Regions from separate parts of the Arthrobacter sp. PAMC 25486 genome, predicted to be linked through region 2. Evidence: predicted binding sites of a transcription regulator. Region 2 holds the regulator's gene; the other holds the start of a gene.
What was found. The regulator HrcA, encoded in region 2, represses chaperone genes, less so after heat shock. The targets are predictions, from matches to a motif close to TTNGCACTCGNNNNNNNCGAGTGCNAA.
Positions count from the first base shown of each region.

Region 1 (9,456 bases), 1.2 Mb from region 2:
CAGCGCCAGGAGGCCTACAAGGGCAATCGCCGTCCGACCCCACCGAATTTTCAACGGCTGCCCGGCTGGGGGCGCGAGGGTAGAAGGTGCCGGCTCCACATGGATGTGGGCGTCGGAAGTGCTGCTTTCCATTGACGTCTCCTGCGAGTGCTGGATTGGGTGGACTGACTGCGCGTATCCAGCCACATTTCAACCCTAAAGGGGAAACATGTTGCGTCCGGCATTCTTGCCGGTGTGTCGCCTTTGGAGCGAAGAAAACCGTCATATTTGGCAGGTTCGACGTCGGATGGCCTCGCCTTCCGCTTCTGGGCCCACGCTTGCCAGGATCCCGGAAATCGCGCCAGCGATTTTTGGACCGGCAAGTGGGGACTAGCGGCGGGTGGCCAACCATCGGTCCAGAATCCCGCCGGGGACGTCCTCCGTGGTCAAGGCAAAGCTGCGGTGGTCGGCCCACCGGCCGTTGATGTGCAGGTATCGCGGGCGCAGGCCCTCATCGCGGAAGCCGAGTTTCTCGACCACGCGCAGGCTGGCGGTGTTCTCCGGGCGGATGTTGATTTCCATCCGGTGCAGCCCCAGCTGGCGAAGGCAATGGTCGGTGGCCATGGCGACGGCGGTGGGGGCGATGCCGCGCCCGGCCCGGCCTTGATCCACCCAATACCCCAGGGTGGCGGACATGGCCGAGCCCCACATGATGGAGGACACCGTCAGCTGGCCCACGATGGCCGGCTTGGGCTGGTTCGGCAGGCGTTCGGTAATGATGAACGGCAGCGCACTTCCCTCACGCGCCTGCTGGTTCAAGACCCGAACCATGCCACCGTAGGTGGGCAGCTGGCCCTGCCCCGCAGGGTTGGACGCCTCCCACGGCTCCAGCCAGGCCGCGTTGCGGGTGCGCACCCGCGTCCACTCCGCCTTGTCGCGAAGCTTGATGGGGCGCAGAAGCAAATCACCGCATTCTAGAGTCACCGGCCAGATGGCCTGCCCCCACACGACACTAGACCTTGAGGCTGGCGGTGAACTCGCCCAACCACTCGCGCAGGTCTGCGCCGAGCTCGTCATTTTCGCAGCCCAGGGTGACGACTGCCTTGAGGTAGCTGAGCTTGTCGCCGGTGTCGTAACGACGGCCGGAGAACACCACACCGTACACACCGCCGCCTTCGCCTTCCATGTTGGCCAGGGTCTGCAGGGCATCGGTGAGCTGAATTTCGTCGCCGCGTCCCGGAGGGGTGTTTTCAAGAACCTCAAACACTGCCGGGTGCAGGACGTAGCGGCCAATGACGGCCAGGTTTGACGGCGCTTCCTCCACCGAGGGCTTCTCCACCAGCTGGTTGATGCGGACATAGTTTTCGCCCTCGATGGCGCTCATGTCGGCACAGCCGTAGGAGGAGATCTTGTCCTGGGGCACCTCGATCAGCGCGATGACGGAGCCGCCGGTGCGTTCCTGCACCTCGATCATGGTGGTGAGCAGTTCATCGCGTTCATCGATCAGGTCATCGCCAAGCAGGACGGCGAACGGCTCGTCGCCCACGTGGGTCTTGGCGCGCAGCACTGCGTGGCCCAGGCCCTTGGGGTCGCCCTGGCGGACGTAATGAATCTCACCGAGTTCGGTGGCGTGCTGGATGGCGGCGAGACGCTCGGTGTCGCCCTTTGCCTCAAGCAGCTGCTCGGTCACGGGGACGCGGTCAAAGTGGTCTTCGAGGGCGCGCTTGTTGCGCCCGGTGATCATCAAAACATCGGTGAGGCCTGCGCTGACGGCTTCCTGCACCACATACTGGATGGCAGGCTTGTCAACGACGGGCAGCATTTCTTTGGGCATCGCCTTGGTTGCGGGCAGGAAACGCGTTCCCAAACCGGCTGCGGGGATAACCGCCTTGCGTACATGCTTTGCAGAAGTCATGCCCCAAGGGTATCTGATCGGGCGGACAAACCCGCGATATCGTTGCCTGTACAGCCACCATGCCCCTTGACAGGATGCCGTGCAGACAGGACGCCATGAACTCACTTAGCAAAACCGCATGGCGTGCGCGCCTGCGAGGACAGCGGGCCGCAGCCGTCGAAGCCTCACGGCAGCAGGCCGTGGCTGGCCTGACCCGCGTTGGGCTGGACTGGTTCAGGGCGCTTTTGGCTGCCAGGGAAGCGGACGACGGCGGACCGGCAGTATGTGCCTACATTTCCATGGGCAGCGAACCACCAACAGGGCCCCTCCTTGCCGCGCTGCATGCGGCCGGCTGCGCGGTCTACGTTCCGGTCTGCGAGCCCGGCTTTCAGCTGGGCTGGGTCCGCTGGTTCCCGGGCGTGGACATGGCCAGGAGCCGCTTTGCCCCCGTCCTGGAACCTGTTGGCGAGCGGTTTCCCTACACCCAGTTGGGCCAGGTCCTGGCGGTGCTTGTTCCGGCACTGGCAGTGGACGGATCGGGTACCCGGATGGGTCAAGGGGGCGGCTATTACGACAGGTTCCTGGCCGGGGTTGGCACTCCCCCGGCAGGGCCAACCGCCTTGGTTCCTGTGGCCGCCGTCGTGCATGTCAATGAAGTATTTGCGGCGGGGATGCTGCCGCGGGATCCCCTCGACATCCCGGTTGAGTTTGCGCTGACTCCCGGCGGAATGCAGCGACTGGGCACACCGGCGGCGCCATGACTGGGCGGGCGGGAATGAGCGGGCGCCAGAAGGCGTTTTAGCATACGGTGCTAGAATTGGCACTCGGGACCATGGACTGCCAGACCCCTTGGCGGCAGTCGCACGGTCCCCACGCATGTATCCAGGAGGAAACCCAGTGCCCACTTACGCTTACGCCTGCAAGGATTGCGGCCACGCCTTTGACATTCAGCAGTCATTCAGCGACGACTCCCTGACGGTTTGCCCGGAATGCCGGGGAGCCCTGCGTAAGAAGTTCAACTCGGTGGGCGTTGTGTTCAAGGGATCCGGCTTCTACCGCACAGATTCACGCGCGGCCTCCAGCTCCGTTCCCGCCGCCACCGGCACCACGGCCGCGCCGGCAGCTTCAGCGTCCGGTTCAACTGCCTCCAGCGGGGCGCCGGCAACATCGTCAGCATCAGCATCGTCAGAGAGCAAGTCCACCGCGTCGGCCGGTGCCTCGAAGTAGCTTTTACGCTGCTTTCATTCCCCCACAGCGTCAGCTGCTGAGGGTCTTGTCCACGAACTGCAAAAGACCCCTTTCGCCGGGCCTTGCGGGCCCATAGCGTGGGCTCATGAAGACTCGAGCAGCCACTCAGGGACCGCCCTCCTATCCGGGGCCGGCGTGGCGTTCGCAACTCTGGCCGGGCGGCTCTCCCCCGACCACACCAATGCAAAAACTGTCCCGTTGGACCGCCCGGCACAGGCGCTTCCTGGCCGCATTGCTGCTGTGCCTGGCTGCTGCCATTGCCGTCCAGCAGCTCACCCCGGCCAGTCCGCCGACCACCACAGTCATGGTGGCTGCTCGGGACTTGCCGGCCGGGCATCCCCTGGGCCAAGGCGATGTGTTGGCCACTTCTGTCAGTCCCCGCATGGTGCCCGACGGCGTATTGGTTCAGGCCGCAACCTGGAACGGTCGCCAGCTCTCTGGACCGCTCCGGCGCGGGGAGGTGCTGACAGACGCCTCACTGCTGGGCAGTGGTCTCTTGATTGGTGCTGCGTCCGGCAGCCAGGCCGTGCCCATCCGTCTCAGCGATCCCTCAACACTTGCCCTGTTGCGGCAGGGGCAGCTCGTCTCAGTAGTGCTCAGCACCAGCCTGGGGCTGGACGGGCCGACCACCAACGAGGTGCTTGCAGAGAACGTCCCAGTGCTCTGGACACCCGCCCTGGCCCAGAGCGGCGGGCTGCTGCCGGCGCAGGAAAATGAGGGAATACTGGTTGTCGCGGCCACACCCGCCCAGGCCGTTCAGCTGGCGGGAGCCATCAGTCGGGGGAAGGTCTTCCTGATCCTGTTGAATTGACGCACGACTGCCGGTGCAGCGGTCGTGGCGTGCTACCGCTCACGCGAGGTGTGAGGTGCACTGCCGGACACGCGAAGCCGATGCCCGCCTACTCAGCTCCTGGCAGCCTTCATCTCGGCGAAGAATTTGTTCGGTTCAGGCAGGTAGCACAGCGCCGTGGCCAAGCCGCCCAAAACTAGTTGGGCCACCGTCGTCAGTCCCAAGGGAAAGGCGATACCGATCAGCTGAACACACGTCAGCGCCGCCAAAACGCCGACGGCAACCCGGGCCCAGGAACGTCCCTTGTGCAGAAACCAGGCAAACAACAAGTAGGCGCACACAGTGGCTATCCCTGCCATGACCACGGTGATGACACCCATGTTTCTGGCACCCTCAAGGCTGGGAACAATGCCTGTCGTGGCGTCCAAGTTTGTCTGAATGTCAGCCAGTCGATCGGGTGAAAGTGCATAAATCACTGCCACTATCGAGGCAACGACCTGCACGCAGGCAGCCAGGACCAGCAGTCGTGCAGCAAGCGTCACCAGCCGTGGAGCCGGCCGTTTGGTGGTGCCGGAGTTCTTGTCGACGAAGGCTCCCAGCCCGGGGATCTTTGGCGGAGTAGCCATTGTTGTCCTTATGTTCTTAGCCCCAGTGCGGGGGTTTGTTCTCGCGCAACCACTCATCATGGCCGCGGCCGGAAGGGGTGTCGCCCCACGTATGGTCGGCGTCGTGCGGGGCAACCTTGGGCAGCACCGCAGCATCGTTTGCGGGTGCTGCTGCCCCCTCTGGCTGCCCTGGCTGCTCTGTTGCCGCAGCGTCCTTGGACTTTTCCTGAGCGCTCACGGGAGCCTCACTTTCCTCGCTTGCGTTTACTTCTTCGCTTGTTGTCACCACGGCCGGGGCACTGTCCGCGGCGGCACCGGTGGTGTCGTTGGCTGCCTCTTCCACGGCGCGGGCCGGCGGGGCAGCAGGAGCCGCGTTCCGGCGTCGTGCGCGGGGCGAGCCAATGACGGCTGTCATTGATTCGTCGAGGGGCTTGCCCATCAAGGAATCGAACTCTCCGTCGCCGGCCGCGGGAACCACACCCAGATAGCGGCTAATTTGGTCGGCGCAGCTGGAGGGGTCGGTGAAGACTTCAATGGTCCACAGCGGGACGTAACGCCAGCCGAGTCGTTCGAGCATTTGCGGGCGAAGGCGGCTGCGTTCGCGCACGCTCATGCCCTGGTACTTGGCAGTGCCGTCGGATTCAACGGCCACGGGGACGGGAATTTCGTGCTCTTCCCGGCCCAGCAGGGAGATCGGATTCGGGGCGGCCGCCAAGTCGAGGGCGCCGTCATAGTGGTGCCACACGCGGGCGCCGCGGGCACTGAGCCTGTCGGCCAGGTCGGCAACCAGCGGGTCCTCGCCGGTTTCACGTTCACTGTCCAGCGCCCGGGTGGCGGGGCTGCCCAGCAGGGAATTGCCGGACAATTCACGGTCCAGCAGCTCGAAGAAGTCAACGGCACCGTGGCTGAGCCGGTTTTCATCCAGGTCTTCCGGACGGAAACACGTCAGGATGTGGATGTGTGTCCGTGCCCGGGTCATGGCCAGGGCAAATTTGGAGCGGCCATCCGGTTCGGACAATGGACCAAAGCCGTGCAGGGCGCGCCCGTGCGGGGTGCGTCCGTAGCCCAGGGAGAAGATGACCCTGTCGCGCACCAGGCCGGCGGCGCGGTCAACCGTGACAACACGGAACGATTCCGGGCCGCTGGCAAAGAACTCCGCGAGCAGCGGATGGTTCGCCATTTGCAGGCGGATGGCCTGGGCCACCCGCACTGCGTGGCGGTCGCTGGCGGTGATGACGGCCAGTGATTCGCGCGGGCGGACCCGGGCGTGTTCAAAGACCAGGTCCACCACCTTGTTGACCTCGGCGACGACGGATTCCACACCACCGTCACCGGCGCCGGGCAGGCCCTTGCCGTCGGGCAGGTAGTCAACGGTCAGCGAACGCTCCAGGCCGCTCAGGGCCCGTCCGTCGGGGAGGCGTTCCAGCTGTGAGTCGTAGAAGCCGCTGCTGAGCTGGCGGACCAGGTCCTCATCCACGGCGCGGTAGGAAACCGTCAGCCGGTGGCGCGGCAGGATCCGGGACAGGGCACCAAATACGCTTTCAAGCGGGTGCGAACCGGCGCCGGCTTCCCCGGGTGCACCTACGGCGACGGAGAAACTCTTGGGGCAGGCGGTTTGTTCATCGCCAAAGGCCACGACCTGGTCGGCACGGGCCAGTGACGGCAGTGCGGACTGCAGGGACGTTGATTCCGCATCCAAAATGACGACGGCGTCGAAACGGTACCCCTCAGGAAGCGCCGACGGCACAGCGAGCGGGCTCAGCACAAACACCGGTGCCAGGTTGCGCAGCAGGTCCGGTGTCTGGGCGACCAGCGCGGCCATGGACACTCGTCCGTCCTTCAGGACGTTGCGCAGCATCTCGCCCTGGCGGTGCGGGGCAGCCAAAATCCGTGTCCAGTCTTGTGCCAAACCCCAGCGGATCCGCCCGGGTCCGGAAGCAACGTGTGCCTGGTCCGCCAAGCGGAACTCGGCTTCCAAGCGGCGCAGGTTGTCGCCGTCGGACATGGCAAGGTACTCGTCGCCGCTGATCATGGCTTCCAGGGCGGACTGCCACCAGGCAAGCTCCAACTCGGCGCCCGCCTGCTCGGACGGCACTTCGCGGCGGGCCAGGTCATCGAGCAGCTCGCCCAGGCCCTGCTCCTGCATGCCTTCCCACAGCAGCGTTCGCTCGGGCAGGTGCTCCAGGGATTCCTTTGAGGCGACCAGTGCCTCGAGCCGGCCAATCAGTTCCCCGGCGTTGAAGTTCAGCAGGTCTCCGCCGTCAACTGTCCGTTCCAGTACGGTACCCAGTGACAGCAATTTCTTGCACAAATCCTGGTAGCTCCGGCTCAAGTCGGCCAGGCCGGAGGGGACGGTGGGGTGGCGCTTGCTCGTGGCGGCCTTGGCCCACTGGGCGCTCTGCTCGCTGACAAGCACCAAGGAGGCGTGCAGGTCGGTGATGTGCACACCGGGCCGGACCAGGTCCTTGGCGTTGCGCCGGAAACGGGCGCGCTGCAGCGCGGGCATCTCAATGCTCCGCTCACGACGCCAGGCAGTGGTGGCCGTGGCGGCAATCATTTCATCCGTAGGCCAGTCAAAAACGTCGGCGTTGAACTTGTCCAGGCTCTCCCGAATGGCCACGAGCATGTCCAGCTGGGCGCCCCATTGGGCAAAGGAGACGCCCTGGCGGATCTGGCCAAATTCAGCCACTTCGCCCATCTTTTCGGCAAAGCCGGGCACCTTCACATACAACTCTTCGGCCAGCGCAAACGCTGCTTCGGTTTCCTTGCGCGTCACCATGCGGGCGCCGTGCCAGGCACTGCTGACGGCGACCTGGCTGAAGGCGCCGAGCTTGGCAGCCCGCTTCAGCCGGTCAGTCAGTTCCTTGCGGTCGCGAATGTTGTCCAGGACGCTGCGCTTGAGGCGCACTGTGGTGGAGGGTGCCGGGTGGATCGAGGTCAGTTCAGCCAGCGACTGCATGGCCTGGTACGGCGAGCAACCCCAGCGTTCGCGGACGTTGTGCAGGCTGGACACATGGTCGACGAGCTGGTGGCGGTGGTCGACCAGTGTCTCATGCAGGGTCGCAAGCTTGGGCTCGGTGGCCTTCTCGTTACGGGTGATGGCACGGACCAGCTGTGACTTGATCTGCTGCGGTCCCGTGTGGGCGCTGAGCTGCAGGAGCAGGGAGTCAAGATCATGGTCGGTGAAAATCTGGGCCAGCTCGTTGAGCGTCCCCCGCCGCTCACCAACCACCAGGACGTTCTTGCCGTCATGGACCAGCTGGGCAATCGCGTTGATGGCGGTTTGGGTTTGGCCAGTTCCGGGAGGGGTGGACACCAGCACGGATTCACCGCTGCGGATCAGATCCAGCACATACTGTTGCTGCGGATCGGCGTCGCGGACAAGAATTTCCTCGGCCGGATGCCGATCGTCCAGGGCGGCAAAACGACCGAAGTCGGGTTCCAGCTCCACCGGCAGGACGTCGTCTTCGCTGTGCTCCCGCAACTGCTCCAACAGCTCGCTTCCTGCGAGCAGGGTTGGATCGTTCAGGTGGTCAGCCAGGAAGGCGAAACTGGAAACGACCAGCTCGTGGTCAACAGTGGCACCAAACATGGGGGCGAGCAATGTGCGCACCCGTTCAAGGACGGGGGCCGGGTCAAAGCGGGCAGTGCTATAGGCCAGACGGCCCAGGGATGCGGCATCAAGGTGAATGTTTGAGTGCTCGGCCAGGTGCTTGACCAGCGCCGGGTTCACCTGGGCCTGCTCCATCAGCTGGAGCTCGTAGTCATCCTGGCCGGGGCGGACGGTAAGTGCGACGGCGGCCAGCAGCACGGGCGCACAGACGTCACCGCCGTTTTCGCCCACCACAGCTGACCAGCGGGCCATGCCGGCACCAAGGTAGCCGGCGTCGATGCCGCGGTCGGTGCTCAGTTCAAAGATTTTTGCCCGCAGCGCTGCGGCGGCCTTCTTTGCCGCCGTATAGTGCTCGGGTTCACGAATCAACGTGGAGAGTCGGGTCTTGCGCCCTGCGAGCAGCTGGGCCAGGCCCGACGGGTGTGCGTGGCTGAGATCGATGCTGCCGTGTTCAGTTTTCACAAAGGCCAGCGCGGTGTCCGCACCGGAATAGGAATCCAATCCAGCAAGCCAGGCTTGGAGCTCCAATGAGCTCTCCTTGGGACCTGCAACTTCGGACACGGGTGCCTTCTTCTCTGCACTTAAGCGAAACGGTCTTGACCATACTGACATGCAATTTAGGCTATCGCTCCCAGCCTGTTTATGCCTGCTCGGCACACTGGAGGACGCCAAATTAAGCCTGAATTCACAGGCTTAAGGCGTCCCCCGGTGCACTTAGCGCGGGATTACTCCCATTCGATGGTTCCCGGCGGCTTGGACGTGACGTCCAGGACCACTCGGTTGACACCTTCGACTTCATTGGTGATGCGGTTGGAGATCTTTGCCAGCAGGTCATACGGCAGGCGTGACCAGTCGGCGGTCATGGCGTCCTCGGAGGATACCGGGCGCAGCACGATCGGGTGGCCGTAGGTGCGGCCGTCGCCCATGACACCAACGCTGCGGACATCTGCCAGCAGCACAACAGGCATCTGCCACACTTCGTTGTCCAGGCCGGCTGCGGTGAGCTCGGCGCGGGCGATGGAGTCAGCCTTGCGGAGCAGTTCCAGGCGTTCGCCGGTGATTTCACCGACGATGCGGATACCCAGGCCGGGGCCGGGGAACGGCTGTCGTCCAACGATCTCGGCCGGCAGGCCAAGCTCGGCGCCAACAGCACGGACCTCGTCCTTGAACAACGCACGCAACGGCTCAACGAGCTCGAAGCGCAGGTCCTCGGGCAGACCGCCAACGTTGTGGTGGCTCTTGATGTTGGCTGCGCCTTCACCACCGCCGGATTCAACAACGTCGGGGTACAGGGTGCCCTGGACCAGGAACTTGATCTCTTCGCCTT
Region 1 covers NZ_CP007595.1:2,098,159-2,107,614, forward strand. The annotation lists gene art_RS09620 (hypothetical protein) at 1-132, opposite strand, end outside; gene art_RS09625 (GNAT family N-acetyltransferase) at 370-987, opposite strand; gene galU (UTP--glucose-1-phosphate uridylyltransferase GalU) at 992-1,894, opposite strand; gene art_RS09635 (5-formyltetrahydrofolate cyclo-ligase) at 1,990-2,634, shown strand; gene art_RS21645 (FmdB family zinc ribbon protein) at 2,771-3,100, shown strand; gene art_RS09645 (SAF domain-containing protein) at 3,207-3,932, shown strand; gene art_RS09650 (hypothetical protein) at 4,025-4,537, opposite strand; gene art_RS09655 (ATP-binding protein) at 4,554-8,741, opposite strand; gene guaA (glutamine-hydrolyzing GMP synthase) at 8,855-9,456, opposite strand, start outside.
Region 1: the regulator HrcA is predicted to act here: its motif matches at 2,691-2,717, upstream of art_RS21645 (FmdB family zinc ribbon protein).

Region 2 (9,300 bases):
CCCCCAACGTGGAATACGAGGTGACGCTGGAAGACAAAAAGGTCGTCCACGTCACCAACCCCAGCGAATACCCCACGGGCAAAATCGCCGAGGTTCGCGAGCCCATGGTTGCCGCCACGATCCTTGCGCCCACCGAGTTTGTCGGCGCCATCATGGAGCTGTGCCAGACCCGACGCGGCATCCTTGGCGGCATGGACTACCTTTCAGAGGACCGGGTGGAGATCCGCTACCGCCTGCCCTTGGCCGAGATCGTGTTCGACTTCTTCGACATCCTCAAGTCCAAGACCCGCGGCTACGGCTCCCTCGATTGGAAGGCCGACGGCGATCAGGTCGCCGACCTTGTCAAGGTCGACATCATGCTCCAGGGCGAGCAGGTTGATGCGTTCAGCGCCATCACACACCGCGACAAGGCCTACGCCTACGGTGTCATGATGACGGGCAAGCTGCGCGAGCTCATTCCGCGCCAGCAGTTCGAGGTGCCCATCCAGGCGGCCATTGGTGCCCGGATCATCGCCCGCGAGAACATCCGTGCCATCCGCAAGGACGTCCTGGCCAAGTGCTACGGCGGTGACATCTCCCGTAAGCGCAAGCTGCTGGAGAAGCAGAAGGAAGGCAAGAAGCGTATGAAGATGGTGGGCCGCGTGGAGGTCCCCCAGGAAGCCTTCATCGCTGCACTGTCCTCTGAAGAGCCGGCAAAGGACAAGTCAAAGAAGTGACCCCCAGCGTTTTGCCCCTCGGGGACCCGGCTCCGGCCGACGGTGTCCTGCCCGCGCAGGCCGCCGTCGGCGCTGCCGAACGCAAGTTCAGCCTGTACGCGCACATCCCGTTTTGTGCCGTGCGCTGCGGCTACTGCGACTTCAACACCTACACGGCCACCGAACTGGGTGGCGGCGCCTCCCAGGCCGCCTACGCCGAAACGGCTGTGCGAGAGGTGGAATTTGCCGCCCGCGCCATGGTTGCCTCCGGACTCCCGGAGCGCAAGCTGAGCACAGTGTTCTTTGGCGGAGGCACCCCAACCCTTTTGCCTGCCAGTGACCTCACCCGCATCCTGGGATCCGCCGTCGAACAGTGGGGCCTTGAACCAGGCGCAGAAGTCACCACAGAGGCCAACCCCGACTCCGTCACCAAGGAGTCGCTGCAGGAGCTGTTCGACGGCGGTTTCACCCGTGTGTCCTTTGGCATGCAGTCGGCCGTGCCGCACGTCCTGAAGGTGCTGGACCGCACCCACAACCCCGAAAAGGTGCCGCAGGCGGTTGCCTGGGCGCGTGAGGTCGGCCTGAAGGTGAGCGTCGATCTGATTTACGGCACGCCGGGGGAGAGCTTTGCCGACTGGGAAACATCGGTGCGCACGGCCCTGAGCTACGAACCCGACCACATTTCCGCATACTCGCTGATTGTTGAAGAGGGCACCAAACTGGCGGCGCAAATCCGTCGCGGGCAGGTGCCCAACATTGACGACGACGACCATGCCGCCAAATACGAGCTCGCCGACGCACTCTTCCAAGCGGCGGGACTGTCCTGGTACGAGGTCAGCAACTGGGCACGCACCCCCGAGGACGCCTGCCAGCACAACCTTGCGTACTGGCGCGGGGACGATTGGTGGGGGATCGGACCCGGGGCACACTCGCACATGGGCGGCGTGCGCTGGTGGAACGTCAAGCACCCAACTGCCTACGCCAACCGACTGGACAAGGGCGAATCGCCTGCCGCGGGCCGCGAAACCCTCGATGCCGACACGCGGGAACTTGAACGCATCATGCTCACGTCCCGACTCTCAGAAGGCCTGGCGACCAGCACCCTGTCACCTGCGGCACGAAAAGCCGTTGCCGGGCTCATCGCCCAAGAACTCGTTGACCCGGTCAAGGCCTTTGCCGGCACCTTGGTGCTGACCCTGAAGGGCCGGCTCCTGGGCGACGCGGTAACCCGCGCCCTCCTGGTGGACTGATCCTCACCTGAACGAACAACTGACCCTCCCCGCCGGCACCCTAACCTCGTACCTCGGCCAGGGAACCCCACCGGCGGGGAGGGTCAGTTGTTTAGAGCGCGGGCGTTACTTGAGCCAGCGCAGGTTCAGGGCGTAGCGAAACGGCTGGCCCTTGTTGACCTGCACGGCGCCGATGACCGAGAAAACTGTCAGGAAGATCCACACCAGCAGGGCCAGCATCGAAAAAATAGTGGCGATTTGCGGGTTGAAGAACACGAACACCAGTGCCAGCACGTTCAGTGCCGCGGCCAGCAGCGTGGGTGGCAGGGTGAAGTTCAGTGCCTCGAGTGATTCCTGAGCGGTAAACCGGCCGCGCGGTGCCACATATTTACGGATGAAGTATGACGGAACGCAGCCCAGAATACCGCCGCAGTGGGACAGGAATGCCCATTGCTTGTCTTCTGACGGGGTGAGCGGCGGTTGGGGCGCTCCATCGGTCTGGGTTGCCGGGTGACTCACAATGATGGGCCTTTCAACGTGCTCCACAAGAAAAAGATTGGCCCGAAATTGCTCCGGCCACTCTCCCTAGGATACTGGTGCCGTGAGGAAATCTATGACTTCCTCAACCCGCCCCAGCAGGGACGGCTCCAGATCGGCATAGGAATCGACCCGGGACAACAGCCGCTGCCAGCCGAGCCCCACATCCTCGGGGGTCGTGTGGGGCCAACCGAAGGCCTTGAGGATTCCCAGCTTCCACTCCATTGTTCGCGGGATAACGGGCCAGGCCGGGATGCCCAGGGTGGACGGCTTGATGGCCTGCCACACATCAACATAGGGGTGCCCCACCACCAGCACATTCCGGCTCAACCCGGGCGTCGCCATGAGCTTGCTCACAATGCGTGATTCCTTGGAGCCCGGCACCAGGTGGTCCACCAGGATGCCCAGCCGCCGTGTGGGTCCGGGGGAGAACGCGGCCACGGCGGCGGACAGGTCGTCGATCCCGCGCAGCGGCTCCACCACGATCCCTTCCACCCGCAGGTCATCACCCCAGACCTTCTCCACGAGCTCGGCGTCGTGCTTTCCCTCTACCCAGATGCGGCTCGCCTTGGCCACTTTGGCGCGGGTGTCGGCTACTTTCACCGAGCCGGAGGCGGTGCGCAGTGTTTGCGCTGCGGCAACCTTCACCGGAGCAATCAGCTCCACCGGCTCGCCCTCGAGCAGAAAGCCGAAGCCGAGCGGGAAGGCACGGATTTTCTCCCGCCGGTCCGCCAGCTCCACTATGTGCATGCCACCGGTTTTTTCCAGCCGCACGACGGCGCCAACCCACCCGGTTGCGACGTCCTCCACCACGAGGCCGGCACGCGCCTCCACCTTGGGCAGCACCCGGGCTGCCGGTGCGCTGAGATCCTGGGGGCCCCACTGGTTGAATTGCACTAAAAACCTGACTCTTGCTCGTCGGCGCAACGCTCTTGGCGAACGCTGCAGGGTGAAAATCCATGCTAACCGGTGAAGTGGCATCGGGCCGTGCATCCCGCGCCATGGGCCGCTCAGGAGGGTCGGCGCAAAAAGTATTAGACTTAGCAGTTGATTGGGTAGAGTGCCAATATAGCGCTGCGTCATTGATAGGAGGTGTCAGGCATGAGTGAACCACGGAAATTGGAAGTCCTTCGGGCCATAGTTGAAGATTACGTCCACACGCGTGAACCTGTCGGCTCCAAAGCTCTGGTGGAACGGCACCACCTGGGCGTCTCCAGCGCCACGATCCGCAACGACATGGCCGCGCTGGAAGAAGAAGGGCTCATCACCGCCCCGCACACCAGTTCCGGGCGCATCCCCACTGACAAGGGCTACCGTCTCTTCGTTGACCAGCTCTCCAGTGTCAAGCCGCTCTCGGCCGCTGAGAGACGTGCCATCTCGGTGCTGCTGGAAGGCTCCACGGACTTGGACGATGTCCTGGAACGCACGGTGCGCGCCTTGGCCCAACTGACCCACCAGGTGGCCGTTGTGCAATACCCCCGCTCCGGCGACGCCGTGGTGCGGCACATAGAATTTGTCTCCCTGGCAGCCCGACAGGTGCTTGTGGTGCTGATTCTTGCCTCCGGCAAGGTTGAACAAAATGTGATTGACGTCGGGGTCAACCTTGACGACGCCGAACTGGCAACACTGCGCCAAGTCTTCCTCTCCGCCCTTCACGGCATGGCTGTGGTCAGCCTGGCCGACGCCGTGGCCCGCATTCCAGCGTCCGTGCCGCCGGCCGAGCAGGCTCCGGCAGCGAGGCTCGCCCAAGGCTTGGCGCTGCTGGCCCGCAACGCCCGTGAAGACCGCATCGTCATGGCCGGTACCGCAAATCTTGCCCGCTCCAATAACGATTTCCCGCTGAGCATCGGGCCCGTCCTCGACGCGCTGGAGGAGCAGGTGGTGCTGCTGCGCCTCCTGGAGGCCATGGCACAGGATTCCCTGGGTATGGCAGTGGTCATCGGCAGGGAGAATCCGCACGATTCATTGGCCGAGGCATCGGTCGTGGCCAGCAGCTACGGACCCGGCGAGGGGGCCAAGCTGGGCATTGTGGGACCCACCCGTATGGACTACCCCAACACCATGTCAAGCGTGCGCGCAGTGGCACAATACCTATCACGAATCTTGGCCGGCTAAACGGCCGCCGTTTCACTATTTACAAGAGAGCAACATTTTGAGCAACCATTACGACGCCCTGGGCGTTTCACGCGACGCCACTCCCGAGGAAATCAAGAAGGCTTACCGCAAGCTTGCCCGGAAGCTGCACCCGGACGTCAACGACGCCGCGGACGCACAGGACCGCTTCAAGGCCGTTACACACGCCTATGAGGTGCTATCCGACCCGCAGAAGCGCCGCGTCTACGACACCACCGGCAATGAAAACGGCAACGACAACGGTGCCGGCGCCAGCAACTTCGGTGGCGACGGCTTTGCGTTCCAGGACATCTTTGAGACGTTCTTCGGCGGGGGTGGCGGCGGTGGCGGGGGCGGCGGCCGCGGCCCGGCCTCACGCACCCGGCGCGGCCAGGACGCACTGATCACGGTTCGCGTGGAATTGCGTGAAGCCGTGTTCGGAGTCAACAAGAAGCTTGAAATCGACACGGCCATCACGTGCCCCACCTGCGACGGCAGCTGCTGCCGCCCCGGCACGCACCCCACCACGTGTGACGTTTGCCATGGCAGCGGCCAGATCCAGCGCCCCATGCGCTCCATCCTGGGCAACGTCATGACCCTGGCCACCTGCAACTCCTGCCAAGGCTTCGGCACCATGATCATCGACCCCTGCAACGAATGCATGGGCGAGGGGCGCATCCGCCACCGCCGCACACTGACCATCAAGGTCCCGGCCGGCGTGAGCACAGGCACCCGCATCCAACTGTCCGGGCAGGGCGAAGCGGGTCCCGCCGGCGGCCCCTCCGGTGACCTCTACGTGGAGATGAAGGTCAACAACGACCCCGCCTTCCTGCGCGAGGGCGACGACCTGCACGCCACCCTGAGCGTGCCCATGACGGCGGCCGCACTCGGCACCGAACTCACCTTTGAAACGTTCGACGGCGAACAGCCCGTCAGCATCAAGCCCGGCACCCAGGCCGGTGAGGTCATCAACCTGCGCGGCCTGGGTGTGACGCACCTGCGCGGATTCGGCCGTGGCGACATGAAGGTGCACATCCACGTGGAAACGCCCACCAAGCCCGACGCCGCCCAGGAGGAACTGCTCAAGCAGCTCGCCGCACTGCGTGGGGAAACCTTCTCGGAAGGCAAACTTGTCAGCAGCGGCGGCATGTTCGCCAAGCTCCGTGACAAGCTCGGCAACTTCTAGGCCCGCATGAGCAACCCAGTCTTTTACGCCGGCTCCGCGGCGCTGGCCGGACTCGTCCCCGGTGCCGTCTTTACCCTCGACGGGGCCGAAGGGCGCCATGCCACCACCGTCAAGCGGCTCGCCGCGGGTGAGCCGGTTGACGTGTGCGACGGCGGAGGGCTGCGTTTGGTCTGCACCGTCAGCCACGCTGAAAAGGGTTCGCTGACGGTGGCCGTCCAGACGGTGCTCCAGGAGCCTGCACCGGCCATCACCTTCACCTTGATCCAGGCACTGGCCAAGGGGGACAGGGACGAGCTGGCCATTGAGACAGCCACCGAACTGGGCATTGACGCGGTGCTGCCGTGGCAGGCTGAACGCTCCATTGTGCGCTGGAAGCTGGACAAGACCGTGAAGGGCCCCGAAAAGTGGCGCCAGGTGGTGACTGCCGCCGCCAAACAGGCGCGCCGGGCAACGGTTCCCACGGTCGGGGCCCTCGTGGGGACGGCAGGGGTGTGCGAGCAGATAGCCGCAGCCGGGCTGGCCTTGATTTTGCATGAAGATGCCACCGACCCGGTGGCCGAGGTGGCACGCCACTGGCAGGACTCCCGGGCGGCGGATGCTGCGCCCGGCACGGTGCTGTTGATCGTGGGTCCGGAAGGCGGCATGAGCGCAGCGGAAGTTGCCGCGTTCACGGCAGCCGGCGCCAAGACCGCCCTGCTGGGCCACCATGTCCTGCGCTCATCGACCGCCGGACCGGCCGCCGTCGTACTTCTCAGCCAACAGCTGGGCCGCTGGTAAGCACGTTAAACAGTCCCGGCAGCCGGACTATTTAACGTTCTGTCCGGCAATCCTGACCATTTTGGTGTCCACGCCCAACCTCTTGCCGGGTGCCTGGGGATCGTCAAGGAACACCGAGAGCTGATAGGCACCAGGCGGCGGGATCAGCGAAAAACTAAAGTTGCCCAACTCATTGGGACCCTCCGGAATGGCCACAGTTCCATTCAGGTATTCCTCACCGACCGTGTCATTGCTGACCTTGGCCAGCGACCAGCTCAGATTTCCGGTGGGGGAGATGCCCTGCCCCTCAACCTTCAACGGCAGAGTTTTGTATGTGGCGTCGTTGGAGGGATCGATGATCCACACGGGGGCCACGAGAGAAGCGTCGCGGGTCAAAGGCTTGTCCAAGGATACGTGGCCAAAGGCGTCGTAGCCTGTGTGCCCGTCCACCAGCACCGAAACCTGGATGGAGGAGCTGGTGTCGACGAGACCGGCCATGGCAGCTGCCGCCGTCGCCGTATACACCAGTTGGGCGATGGACCGCTTGGCAATACCCTCATCCACCTTCTGGCCGAACGCGTCCGCTGAAACATCAACCGTGATCACATTTTTGGCGGAAATTGAGGCACCCAGGCGTGAGGGGCTGTTCCACAATGAGAAGTAGTCAGGATCGTTGGGCTTGCTGCTCATCATGGTGCGCAGGGCAGCCACCATGGGATCGTCGGTCGACTTCGACGGAAAAAATTCGCGGTACAGGAACACATCGTCATTGCTGCGTCCCAGCCAGTACACGGGCAACGTCTGTGAGGCGGTGGCAGTCTCGAGCGGGGCATCGGTAACCAAGGCAGAAGAGGATGTGGTGGAACTGGCTGGCATGGTCGCATCGCCCTCGCCTGTGCCGTCCGAGGTGCAGCCGGCAAGTGCCAGCGACAGGGAAAGGCCAAGGATCGCGAAACGGTCAACCATGCGCAGGCGTTCCACGGTGCGGCGCTCCCGACGGCTCACATCAGCGCAGACGGCGTGCCGTCTTGACGGTGCGGGGGAGAAAGCAGGCATGGGGTGGGGCTCTCGCTCATCTGGTCTTCGTTCAGCCGGCCGCAGCTCTCTGCGTTTGCCGATGGTCAGGTGGCGTTCATCAGTATCCCCACAAGACTTTCGAACACCTCTAGCTTGGCACAGCCACAGGCCCGAATGCTGCGAAAATGTGCTGTTGGCAATGAACTGAAACCGTATCGAAACACTTGTGTCACAGGATGGGCCAAAGATGCGCTGACGGCTTAACCGGTATATGGGTCCCGCCGGTGAAGGAGTGCACTAGAATTTATGGAACACAGCATTACTGGAATTCCGGAAATATATTCCGGTGGCGTCAAGGAGAGATTTCAGGCCGGTCCAGGCCGAACTTATGGCAGAGACAACAGCACACCGCCCTGATGCATACCCCGATGAGGGGCCCGGGCGGCACTTCCCGCATTCCGTGGACGGCACGCGTACAGAAGTGGTGCACTTTCTCTCCACCGAGCAAATGGTCGCTACCCTTGGTGCCGAAGACGAAGGTTTACGGATTGTTGAAAACCTTTATCCCGATGTCAGCTTTCTGGCACGCGGCAATGTCTTGACCATGACCGGTCCTTCCTCCGTGGTTCCGCGCATCATGCACCTTATGGAAGAAGCGCGCGGCATGGTGGCCCGCAACAACACCATGAATGCGGCCGTGTGGGAACAATTGGTGGCGATGCTCAAGAGCCGCCCGGATTCCCCTGCCGTGGACATACTCAGCTATGACATTCTCTCCAGCAGGGGACGGACCATCAGGCCCAAGACGGCCAACCAAAAAGAGTATGTTGACGCCATCGACCGCAACACCGTGGTTTTTGGCATAGGACCGGCCGGCACCGGAAAAACGTACCTGGCCATGGCCAAGGCCGTCCAGGCGCTGCAGCACAAGGAAGTCAGCCGGATCATCCTGACCCGTCCGGCCGTTGAGGCAGGGGAACGCCTCGGCTTCCTGCCCGGAACCCTCAACGACAAGATTGACCCGTATCTGCGCCCGCTGTACGACGCCCTGCACGACATGATGGATCCCGAAACCATCCCCAGGCTCATGGCGGCAGGCACCATAGAAGTTGCTCCACTGGCGTATATGCGCGGGCGGACACTCAACGATGCCTTCATAATTTTGGATGAAGCACAGAACACCACGCCGGAACAGATGAAAATGTTCCTGACACGTCTTGGCTTTGGTTCCAAGATCGTCGTCACCGGCGACATCACCCAGGTCGACCTGCCCTCCGGCACCAAGTCGGGGCTGCGGGTGGTCAGGGAAATCCTGCACGACGTCGACGACATCAATTTTTCAATCCTGGACGCTAGCGACGTTGTCCGCCACCGCCTGGTGGGGGCCATTGTCAGCGCCTACAACTCCTGGGACGACGCACATCCCAGCCCCACGACACCTAAGGACAGCACCTCACGATGAGCATCGAAATTAACAATGAATCCGGCGTGGAGGTGCCGCAGGAAGATCTCGTCAGGCTGATCAAGCACATCCTGGGCGCCATGTTTGTGCACCCCCAAACGGAAGTTTCGGTGATCCTCGCGGACGTGCCCACCATGGAAAAACTGCACATCGAATGGATGGACGAGCCGGGCCCCACCGACGTGCTGTCCTTCCCCATGGATGAGCTGCGCCCCGGAACGGCAACCAACCCGACAGCGCCCGGCCTGCTTGGCGACATTGTGCTGTGCCCTGTGGTTGCCGCCGAACAAGGCGAGGCGGCCGGCC
Region 2 covers NZ_CP007595.1:886,932-896,231, reverse strand. The annotation lists gene lepA (translation elongation factor 4) at 1-716, shown strand, start outside; gene hemW (radical SAM family heme chaperone HemW) at 713-1,945, shown strand; gene art_RS04205 (DUF4870 domain-containing protein) at 2,051-2,443, opposite strand; gene art_RS04200 (DUF3097 domain-containing protein) at 2,510-3,358, opposite strand; gene hrcA (heat-inducible transcriptional repressor HrcA) at 3,563-4,576, shown strand; gene dnaJ (molecular chaperone DnaJ) at 4,614-5,759, shown strand; gene art_RS04185 (16S rRNA (uracil(1498)-N(3))-methyltransferase) at 5,766-6,536, shown strand; gene art_RS04180 (GerMN domain-containing protein) at 6,564-7,571, opposite strand; gene art_RS04175 (PhoH family protein) at 7,921-8,994, shown strand; gene ybeY (rRNA maturation RNase YbeY) at 8,991-9,300, shown strand, end outside.